Regions from separate parts of the Spartinivicinus marinus genome, predicted to be linked through region 3. Evidence: predicted binding sites of a transcription regulator. Region 3 holds the regulator's gene; each other region holds the start of a gene.
The links. The regulator LexA, encoded in region 3, represses DNA repair genes until DNA is damaged. The targets are predictions, from matches to a motif close to TACTGTNTANNTANACAGTA.
Positions count from the first base shown of each region.

Region 1: a site for LexA is predicted at 1,453-1,472, ahead of ruvC (crossover junction endodeoxyribonuclease RuvC). Genes of this name have one in related genera too.
Region 2: a site for LexA is predicted at 1,580-1,599, ahead of OQE68_RS30255 (LexA family protein). Genes of this name have one in related genera too.

Region 1 is NZ_JAPJZK010000001.1:4,748,458-4,751,632, forward strand. It holds gene aspS (aspartate--tRNA ligase) at 1-184, shown strand, start outside; gene OQE68_RS21270 (YebC/PmpR family DNA-binding transcriptional regulator) at 321-1,058, shown strand; gene ruvC (crossover junction endodeoxyribonuclease RuvC) at 1,499-2,017, shown strand; gene ruvA (Holliday junction branch migration protein RuvA) at 2,074-2,676, shown strand; gene ruvB (Holliday junction branch migration DNA helicase RuvB) at 2,904-3,175, shown strand, end outside.
Region 2 is NZ_JAPJZK010000004.1:85,651-88,825, forward strand. It holds gene OQE68_RS30245 (hypothetical protein) at 123-323, shown strand; gene OQE68_RS30250 (DUF4097 family beta strand repeat-containing protein) at 381-1,070, opposite strand; gene OQE68_RS30255 (LexA family protein) at 1,134-1,565, opposite strand; gene OQE68_RS30260 (WGR domain-containing protein) at 1,667-1,924, opposite strand; gene OQE68_RS30265 (GNAT family N-acetyltransferase) at 2,539-3,045, shown strand.
Region 3 is NZ_JAPJZK010000001.1:5,411,270-5,414,444, reverse strand. It holds gene OQE68_RS24255 (L,D-transpeptidase) at 1-396, opposite strand, end outside; gene OQE68_RS24250 (TetR/AcrR family transcriptional regulator) at 466-1,122, opposite strand; gene lexA (transcriptional repressor LexA) at 1,512-2,108, shown strand; gene OQE68_RS24240 (SulA-like leucine-rich domain-containing protein) at 2,552-3,010, shown strand.

The sequences.
Region 1 (3,175 bases), 660 kb from region 3:
TTTAGCATTTGGTTTAGATCGTTTGGTGATGTTGTTAACCGGAGCTAACTCAATTCGTGAGGTGATTGCCTTTCCTAAAACCCAGAGTGCGGCCTGCCTGTTAACAGATGCACCAGGTGAGGTGGATAGTAAGCAGCTTCGCGAACTTAATATCAGACTCCGCAAACCCAATGCTGCAGAGTAATTAAATTATCTCTGAAGGGTTAGTCGTTATCGGCTAACCCTTTTTTGTATTATTTGTTTTTAACTTAAGGGACATCTTTAAAAATGTCCTTAACAGGTTATCTCTCTTTGATTTTATCTTAGCGAGGAAGATTTTTATGGCAGGTCATAGTAAGTGGGCCAACATTAAACATCGCAAGGCAGCGCAAGATGCCAAGCGAGGAAAAGTTTTTACTAAAATCATTCGGGAGCTTGTTGTTGCAGCCAAGCAGGGTGGCCCTTTACCTGAAGATAACCCACGGCTGCGGGCAACAATGGATAAAGCTCTGGCAGCCAACATGACCAGAGACACCATTGACCGTGCAATTGCTCGGGGAGCGGGTACCAATGATGCGGACAACATGGAAGAGCTGACCTATGAAGGGTATGCAGTTGGTGGTGTAGCAGTGTTAGTTGAAGTAATGACAGACAACCGCAATAGAACGGTTGCTGAAGTACGTCATGCATTTAGTAAGCATGGTGGCAATTTGGGTACTGATGGTTCAGTAGCGTATCTGTTTTCTAAAAAAGGCCAGTTAAGTTTTGCTCCGGGTGAGGATGAAGAAAAATTAATGGATGTGGGTCTTGAGTCAGGAGCAGAAGATGTAGTGACTAATGATGACGACTCTATTGATGTTATTACAGATCCAGTAGATTTTGGTCAGGTTAAAGATGCTTTAATAGAGGCTGGTTTGGAACCAGCTAATGCAGAAGTGACCATGATTGCTTCAACTATGGTGGCTCTTGATAAAGATCAGTCAGAAAAGGTAATCAAGTTGATAGATCACTTGGAAGACCTGGATGATGTACAAAATGTTTATACTAATGCGGACTTTCCAGCTGACGCATTAGAGTAGCGGGTATACCTTTACCTGTTGTTGTACATAATACTGACAACCCCACCCCAACCACAATGACTGGTTTCATTAGGCCGTAAACGACGCATGGCCTAATGAACTAACTAGGCAAGCAAGTTAAAGCTATTTCTTTTGAATATATACTAAGCGACTAGCCACCAGCCCAGTAGCATCAACAAAAACAGTAGACCGATAGTGGCCGATATTTTGAGTAGTAGCCAGGGTGATTCCATCATTTTTACTATTGTAAGTTTTACTATAAGCCTACGCCCAAAAAGACAGCTAAAGTACAGGTTTTTAGTAACAAACGTTGCTACTTTGTAACTGACAGTTGTTTTTCGCTTATATAAAAATCACTCTGTAAAAATCAGCTCAAAATAAAATTGGCATCAAGTTATGTATATGTGTACAGTATTATTAACCTGACTATGTAGTTTTATATGAGTCTTATCCTTGGTATTGACCCAGGCTCAAGAGTGACTGGGTATGGCATCATTAATCAACTTGGAAACCGCTGTGAGTATGTAACCAGTGGTTGTATTCGCACCAGTGTTGACTCTCTTCCTGACCGGCTGGCCCAGATTTTTCAGGGTATTTCCACTATTATTGAGCAGTTTTCACCGCAACAGGTGGGGGTGGAGCAAGTATTTATGGCGCGTAATGCCGATTCCGCATTAAAACTGGGGCAGGCAAGAGGCGCTGCGATTGTGGCTGCGGTTAATCATGGGCTGCCTGTTTCAGAGTATTCGGCTCGGCAAATAAAACAGTCAGTGGTTGGTAAAGGCAATGCTGAAAAAAGTCAGGTGCAGCATATGGTACAGCAACTGTTGCACTTGAATCGATGCCCACCCAGTGATGCTGCTGATGCGCTGGCCGTAGCCTTGTGCCATGCCCATACCCAGCAGAGCCTAATAAAAATTGCCGGAGCCAGAAGCGTTCGCCGGCGTAGAATTCGCTAGCTACAATGCTTGTAATTAAACATGCAACAACTGTCAATGAATGAGAATATTGAGACATGATTGGTCGAATTAAAGGGGTTTTATTAGAAAAACAACCACCTCATCTACTAATTGATGTACAGGGAGTCGCTTATGAGGTGGATGCGCCCATGACCACTTTTTACCAATTGCCTGAAACAGGGCAAACTGTCGTGCTATACACTCACTTTGTGGTAAGAGAAGATGCTCAACAGTTATATGGGTTTGCTGCCAAGCAAGAACGAGAGTTATTTCGGGTGCTTATTAAAGTCAATGGAGTAGGCCCAAAACTAGCATTAACTATTTTGTCGGGTATGAGCTCTGATAGTTTTGTACGAACGGTTCAGGATAATGATGTGGCTAGCCTAGTGAAGTTGCCAGGGGTTGGGAAAAAAACTGCTGAGCGGTTATTAGTAGAAATGCGTGATAAGTTAACCAGTTGGCTACCCATTGATGCAGATTTAACTGTCAATATTACCCAGCAAATTACTAGTCCCGAAAGTCACTTAGACGATGCAATCAGTGCATTAGTCGCGCTAGGCTATAAACCACAGCAGGCAACCAAAGCGATAAAAGCGCTACCTGACCAGCAATTACCCAGTGAAGAGTTGATTCGCCAGGCGTTAAAAGCGATGGTGTAGCTAGAAACATGAACTTGTCGCAAAGGGCGCTAGAAAATAAGTCTAGTGTTTGATATGAAATAGCAGGCTATTCTTCCTCCGTTCTTGAAGTGCTATCCCTGGCCTATCAAGAGCTAACGTGACATCCCAGTCGCAGCTACAGAATACACTGTTACTCTATTTCATAAGCTTTTCAAGCTACTTAATACGCGGCGATCTAGGTAGATAAAACAGGTGATCTATAAACAATGATTGAAGCTGATCGCTTAATTGCGGCATCTGCAACGCCCATAGAGGAAAGTCAAGACCGAGCAATTCGGCCAAAGAGTTTGGCTGACTATATTGGTCAGGCTTCTGTGCGTGAGCAAATGACTATTTTTATCGAGGCGGCGAAGCGACGTAACGAAGCCTTGGATCATACCCTAATATTTGGTCCTCCTGGTTTAGGTAAAACCACACTGGCTAATATTTTGGCATATGAAATGGGTGGCCAAATTAAAACCACCTCAGGACCTGTGTT
Region 2 (3,175 bases), on a different contig from region 3:
CCCGCCTGCATGAATTGTTATTATTCATAAAATTTTCATGCTGTCTATGATAAAAAAATATCGTATGTCATTTTTTTAAAATGGGTTATGATGGGATTAATTAAATACAACAGAAAGCCTCTATGACGAACGACTACCAAGATATCAATACCTCTTTACCACCTATAAATAGCCGTGTTGACGTAATTTGTCGATACCATGATCGAGATGATTTAATTACTGAAAAAATACGCGCATACCACGACAATAGCGGCGAATTTTACTTAACGACCGTCGGTCATAATATCAGTAAATTAGTTACGCATTGGAAACTAGCCGGTTAATCTGGCTAGTACCTATGCACTGTAGTTTTAAGAAGAAAAACTAATTACTGAAAATATTTAATAGTACTCACTTTCTTTAACATTGATATCACCTGTGGCGACAATGACTTTAATATTGGCATCACCTGAGCCAGGTATATCAATGTGATTGCTTAAGCTCACCATATTGGGATTGTAATCAGTACTGCTAACATGTTTCGATTGAGAATAAATATTGCCAGCCAGAGCAATAATTTTCATGTTTTTATACTGAGTAGGTGATGTGATTAAATTAACATCACCAGACACAATGCCTACATCTAAATCCCCAGAAACCACTTGTATATCCGCCTTACCTTGACGGGCTCGAATATCTAAGCTCGCTTGCACAGGTAAAAATACCTGCCAGTTCTGCTCAATATATACCTGTTGATTGAGTGTAAGGAGGGTTTTACCGTCAACCTTACTCGTCTGAATTGTAAAGTTTTCTTTGTTTAGCTGACAGGCTGACTTCAGATTTACATTAGGTATCTCATCATAAGAGGATTGTTTTTCCACGCAAATAGGCTTCAAATAAACATTAAAATGTGCTGTTTGTGTCTTTGAAGGTAAAACCTGAATACTACCATTATCAATGTGTACACTATAGCTTGCCTGGCTATCAGAAAACGTTTTTGTTAATAGTACTGTGTTATCTTCAGCAACTGTTGTAGTACTTAGTGAACTAATGACCGTCAATGCAGCAGCCAATAACAAAATTTTCTGCATCACATATATCCTATGTACGAATTAAACAAATAGAGTTTTTTAATAAAAGTGGTTGAATAATGACTAGCGAAAACTATGCAGACTATGTGCAACCACACCCCAGATCACACAATCAAAGTGCTCTGTGATCTCAATCGGTTTGAATTGTGGGTTACGTGGTATGAGCCAGGCCTTATTTTTTGCGAGTTGCAACTGTTTTACAGTTAACTCACCATCAAGTGCAGCAATGACGACATCACCGTTTTGTGGTGTCAGTGCCCGATCTACCACCAAAATATCACCCGACTGAATCCCCACTTCTACCATGGATTCACCTTTAGCTCGGACAAAGAAGGTTGCCGCTGGATGCTTCACTGCAAAGTCGTGAAGATTTAAGTCAGCTTCGACATAATCATCTGCAGGTGATGGAAACCCTGCCGCCACATGACTGGACAATAGGGGCACTGTTACCTGAGATGCATGTTGCTTGGCTGTATAGCGTTGAATGACCTGCATTGCCTACCACTAAATACTGTATATAATCACAGTATTCTAACCTAAAGCCAGCTACTCACAATCAGAAATTTCTATTGATGAAGTAATAGTTGATAGAGATACTAGCCTACATGGGGCTCTATAACTGGCTGAGAGTGCTTGAGAGAATAGCCCTTGCGCAGTTTCTCTTTTTTTATGCTTTCGAGGGCAGTGTATGCCTTTTCGTAAAGATCAAAGGTGTCTACCTTGATTGTCCCCTTGGTGCCAATTCTTCCCCATTGGCGTAATAGCGCCCAATTACCAAACAGGTCTTTCTGAATCAAAAGCGTGTAAAACTTGTGAGTGTTGGTCTTAGGATCACTGAGTTTTAGGTAAATCATCCATGGCCACCTGGTTATAGGCTGGCTTTGAGTTAACCAGGGTAAAGCAAGTTGATCAATTTACTTTTTTGTGACTACATATTGATAGGTGAATACTATTAGACAATAGTGTACTCCCAAATAAACACTTTCACTTCACTGTAAGCAACTACTCACAATCATAGGCTACCAGTTTAGTATGAAGACTAATGATAAATAACAGATGCATCATATTACGTATTACGCCTTTTGATAACATACTACCAGCGTAGTAGGAAGCTGTCCGGTTCTTGGCCTTATCGGCTATTTTTAAAAAGGCTTAAGTCAGGTTGGTTAGAGATGGAGCACTGAGAAACCCTCAGAGCCTGGCAGTTGAGTTTTATAGACGTCAGAAGGGTTAGACCTATCAGGTAGATTTGATCAAAATATAACCAAACTGTCATATATTTCCTGGTAACTGCTGCCATAACGAATTTTCGGCTAGTTCTGAAAGAACTACAGTTGAGGTCAATTGGGGATGGAGCAGTGAGTAAATTTAAGAACCTTTAGGTTAAAATATGCCAATTAGTTATGCGACATAGTATTTTGCTTCAGAGTGACGTTCATTAATTGTTAACCGCAAAGGAGATACAAGATTGACTATTAGTATCCGAGAAGAACAACCAAGCGATATTCAAAGTATTCATGAGGTTACTGTTGCTGCATTTCTTGAAGCACAGCATACCGACCATACTGAGCAATTTATTGTTAAAGCTCTTCGTGAATCATGCGCATTATCGATTTCACTTGTTGCCGATGAGGCAGGTAATGTCGTTGGGCATGTAGCACTTTCTCCCGTCAGTATTTCTGACGGTACAGATGGCTGGTATGGTCTGGGCCCAATATCAGTTCATCCGAACAATCAGAATAAAGGTATTGGTTCAAAACTTATGAATGCAGCTATTCAAGAGCTAAAGAATATAAAAGCGAAAGGTTGCGTATTGCTCGGAGACCCTAACTATTATCATCGTTTTGGCTTTAGACCTAGAGAAGGATTGGTACTTCTAGATGTACCAGAGGAATATTTTCAAGCGCTAGTATTTCAAGAAGATTTGCCTCAAGGAATTGTCACTTATCATGAATCCTTTTCTGCAAAGAGTTAATCAGGTAAGAGCTGGTATCTATCCAGCTCTACCCACACCACTCTGCATTAGTCCTAGTGCGGGGGCCCTCCTTATCTAAGTTGATCAAACTACAACCAAACTGCCATATATTTCCTCGTAACTACCGATA
Region 3 (3,175 bases):
GGCTGGAATTCCCATTGGCTCACTATCAGGCGTGCCGTGAATATAAATATAACGTCGCATGGAGTCGACTTCTCCTAACCGGTTAACACCAGGTTCCTGGCCACTTAACCATAAAATGCGAGTCAAGATCCAATCACGATTAGGAAATTGCCTGGCCAGTGTCTCGTTATATATTTCACCAGTAAAACGTCGCCCTACAAAGACAGCATTTAGAGGGCAATTGCCCCCTACTTTGGCTCGAATGATATGTCGCCCCAAGGGTGTTTGATAACTCCCTTGACACTGACCAGCCCCTTTGGCAGCAGTAGACACTGAGTACCGAGTAATTAACCGATCGCCATCGCATACTCTAAGTGTTTGCTCAGCAATAGAGACATAAATAACAGGCTTACGCATATTCACTAGCTACCCATTAACGCGTCATACCTTAGCTAGCCACATATTAACTAATCTATGCGCAGTTAACTAAACCTCTAGATTGGCTGCAGGCAACTCAGCCTTCATGCCATGCGCTAAAAAGGGCACTAGCCGCTTCATGACTGCAGGAACTGATGTATGCTCATGATACTCACTTTCAGCAATGTCTCTTAACGCATCTAAACCAGACATGGTAAATGCGACAGATCCCACCATAAAGTTCACCCGCCAGAAAATTTCTACTGGCGGTAAATCAGGTGACGCCTGCACCACTAAACTCACAAAGCGCCGAAATACATCACCATAGACTTGTTCAAGGTATTTTCGCAAATGCCCTTGAGACTGGCTAAATGCTAATCCCAACAATCGCATAAATACGGAAAGATCATTCTTTCCTCGTGCTTCAACAGATAATATCTGTTGAAATAGCAAATTGAGTAGCTGCTCAGGTGTCGGTTTCTGGGCTGCTAATGATGCTTCAAATTCGTTGAGCCTAATGGTAAGTTTTTTGCAAAATGGTTCTAGGAACCGGGCAAACACGGCCTGAATCAATGCTTTTTTAGAACCAAAATGGTAATTAACTGCTGCCAAGTTAACACCTGCTTTACTGGTAATCGTCCGCAGAGATGTTTCAGCAAAGCCCTTTTCTGCAAATAACGCTTCTGCAGCATCTAGTATTCGTTCAACAGTTTCTGATTGCGCCATAGCCAATTAACATTTCTTAAAAAAGCCTTGATTCTCTGGGCCATTTTGAGTGCCCATGGAAGCTAAGGACCAATTGAGTTTAGATACAAGCAGCAAGCCAACTAATAAAATGTTCGCTTTATATTAGCCGCCTGTTGTAATCTTCAAACGTTTTGAACATACGTTTAATACGTATACAAGTCAAGCAGGCTTTACTTTTTCCTGCAAGTAAAATTAACGTCTGCTAAGTAAGGAAACACCACGTAAAAAAGACTGAAATAGTTGAAAACAGTTGAAGGTCAGTCCAAACTGGATATAATCACAGTAACTGTATAAAACCACAGCCGCTATAAAAAGCCGTTATTTTATTAAAATAGCAAGTATTCAAATAGGTATAAGGAGCCATCTCAATGGCTAAATTAACTGCTCGCCAGGCGGAAATTTTTCAATTTATTAAAGACCATATTGAAGAAACCGGCTTTCCTCCCACTCGAGCCGAAATTGCTCGACAACTAGGATTTCGTTCTGTCAATGCTGCCGAAGAACACCTCAAAGCCCTTGCTCGTAAAGGTGCTATCGAAATTATTGCCGGTACCTCCCGAGGTATTCGCATTCCCCCTGACGCCCAACAAGGTATTCCTGTAGTAGGCCAGGTAGCAGCTGGTTTCCCCATTTTAGCCGAACAAAACATAGACAACTACTGCCAGATACCAGGTAGTTTTTTTAAACCTCGTGCTGATTACTTTTTAACAGTTAAAGGCATGAGCATGAAGGATTGTGGCATTCTCGATGGTGATTTACTAGCCGTTCACAAAACAACTGATGTACATAATGGTCAAATCGTCGTTGCTAGAATTGATGATGAAGTAACCGTTAAGCGATTTGAGCGAAAAGGAGAAGTTGTTTTATTGCATCCAGAAAATAGTAATTTCAATACTATCGAAGTGAACTTACATAGCGAGAATTTTACTATCGAAGGAATCAGTGTCGGGGTGATTAGACACTAACCTTTACACGAAAGCTGAAATTTTAACTTAGTCCCCTGGGTAGCCATCTATATATGCCCCAAATTACCCAAGGGGAAATTAATTATCTAATAGCTACTACCTTTTCTTAAAAAAGCGACTTAATTTGCAGTTTTACATCTTTTTATCAACTCTGATCCACTATCTACCCTCAAGATGGTAAATACAGTGAATTAGGCCAAAGATATGGATTTTTTGTCAGTGATACACTGCAGCTGTAACTAACGAACATGACAATATTCTTTTCGAATGACTTTTTAGACGTTGTTATCGTCGCTAACTACCATCAAAGACGAGACAAGTCTGTTACTGTATGACTTGCAGTAACAATCTTTATTTATTTTATAAAGAATGCTGCTGTCGCTCATCACTTGACGCCCTTCTTTTAAAGTCATTCGTTTAACAATAAAATAGGAAATATACCCATGGAGTTTAATGGCAGTGACAATGATTCAAAACCCAACCATAGCACGCCAAATCAACCCCATCACTTCCCTTTATCGACAGACCACAATGGCTTTACGCATATTACAGAAATTATTTTATCCTCAGCCCGTATTCCACTGACATCATTTATTCCACCCATGCTGGCACAGTTGAGCCATCATGAAAAACAACGCTGGTTAACCGTCGTGTGTTCCAAACAATATCGCAACATGACCTTAAAGTGGCTTCAAGATGCCTATATTAATAATAAACAGGTCTTATTTCTTACTGCCAGCAATGAAAGCTCTATAAAAGATTTGACGTTACAGGCACTCACTCTTGGTAAAAGTCATACTGTCGTCAGTTGGCTACCAGAGCTAGATGAGACAACCTTAGCGGCTTTAGATATTGCAGCACAAGAAGGTAACTGTCATGTAATTAATATAAGACAACGCTAGTAAAACAGTTGCTTTGCACTGTCAAAAATACCCTCTGGCAATAGTAGTAAAGTAAACCTGACATTTTATTTATTGTGTGAGATAAACTTTTCCTTTAATTTATTGAAACGAGTTTCAATATTTTTATTCCCCTTCTCTTACCTAAATTTCATTTGATAATCGCAC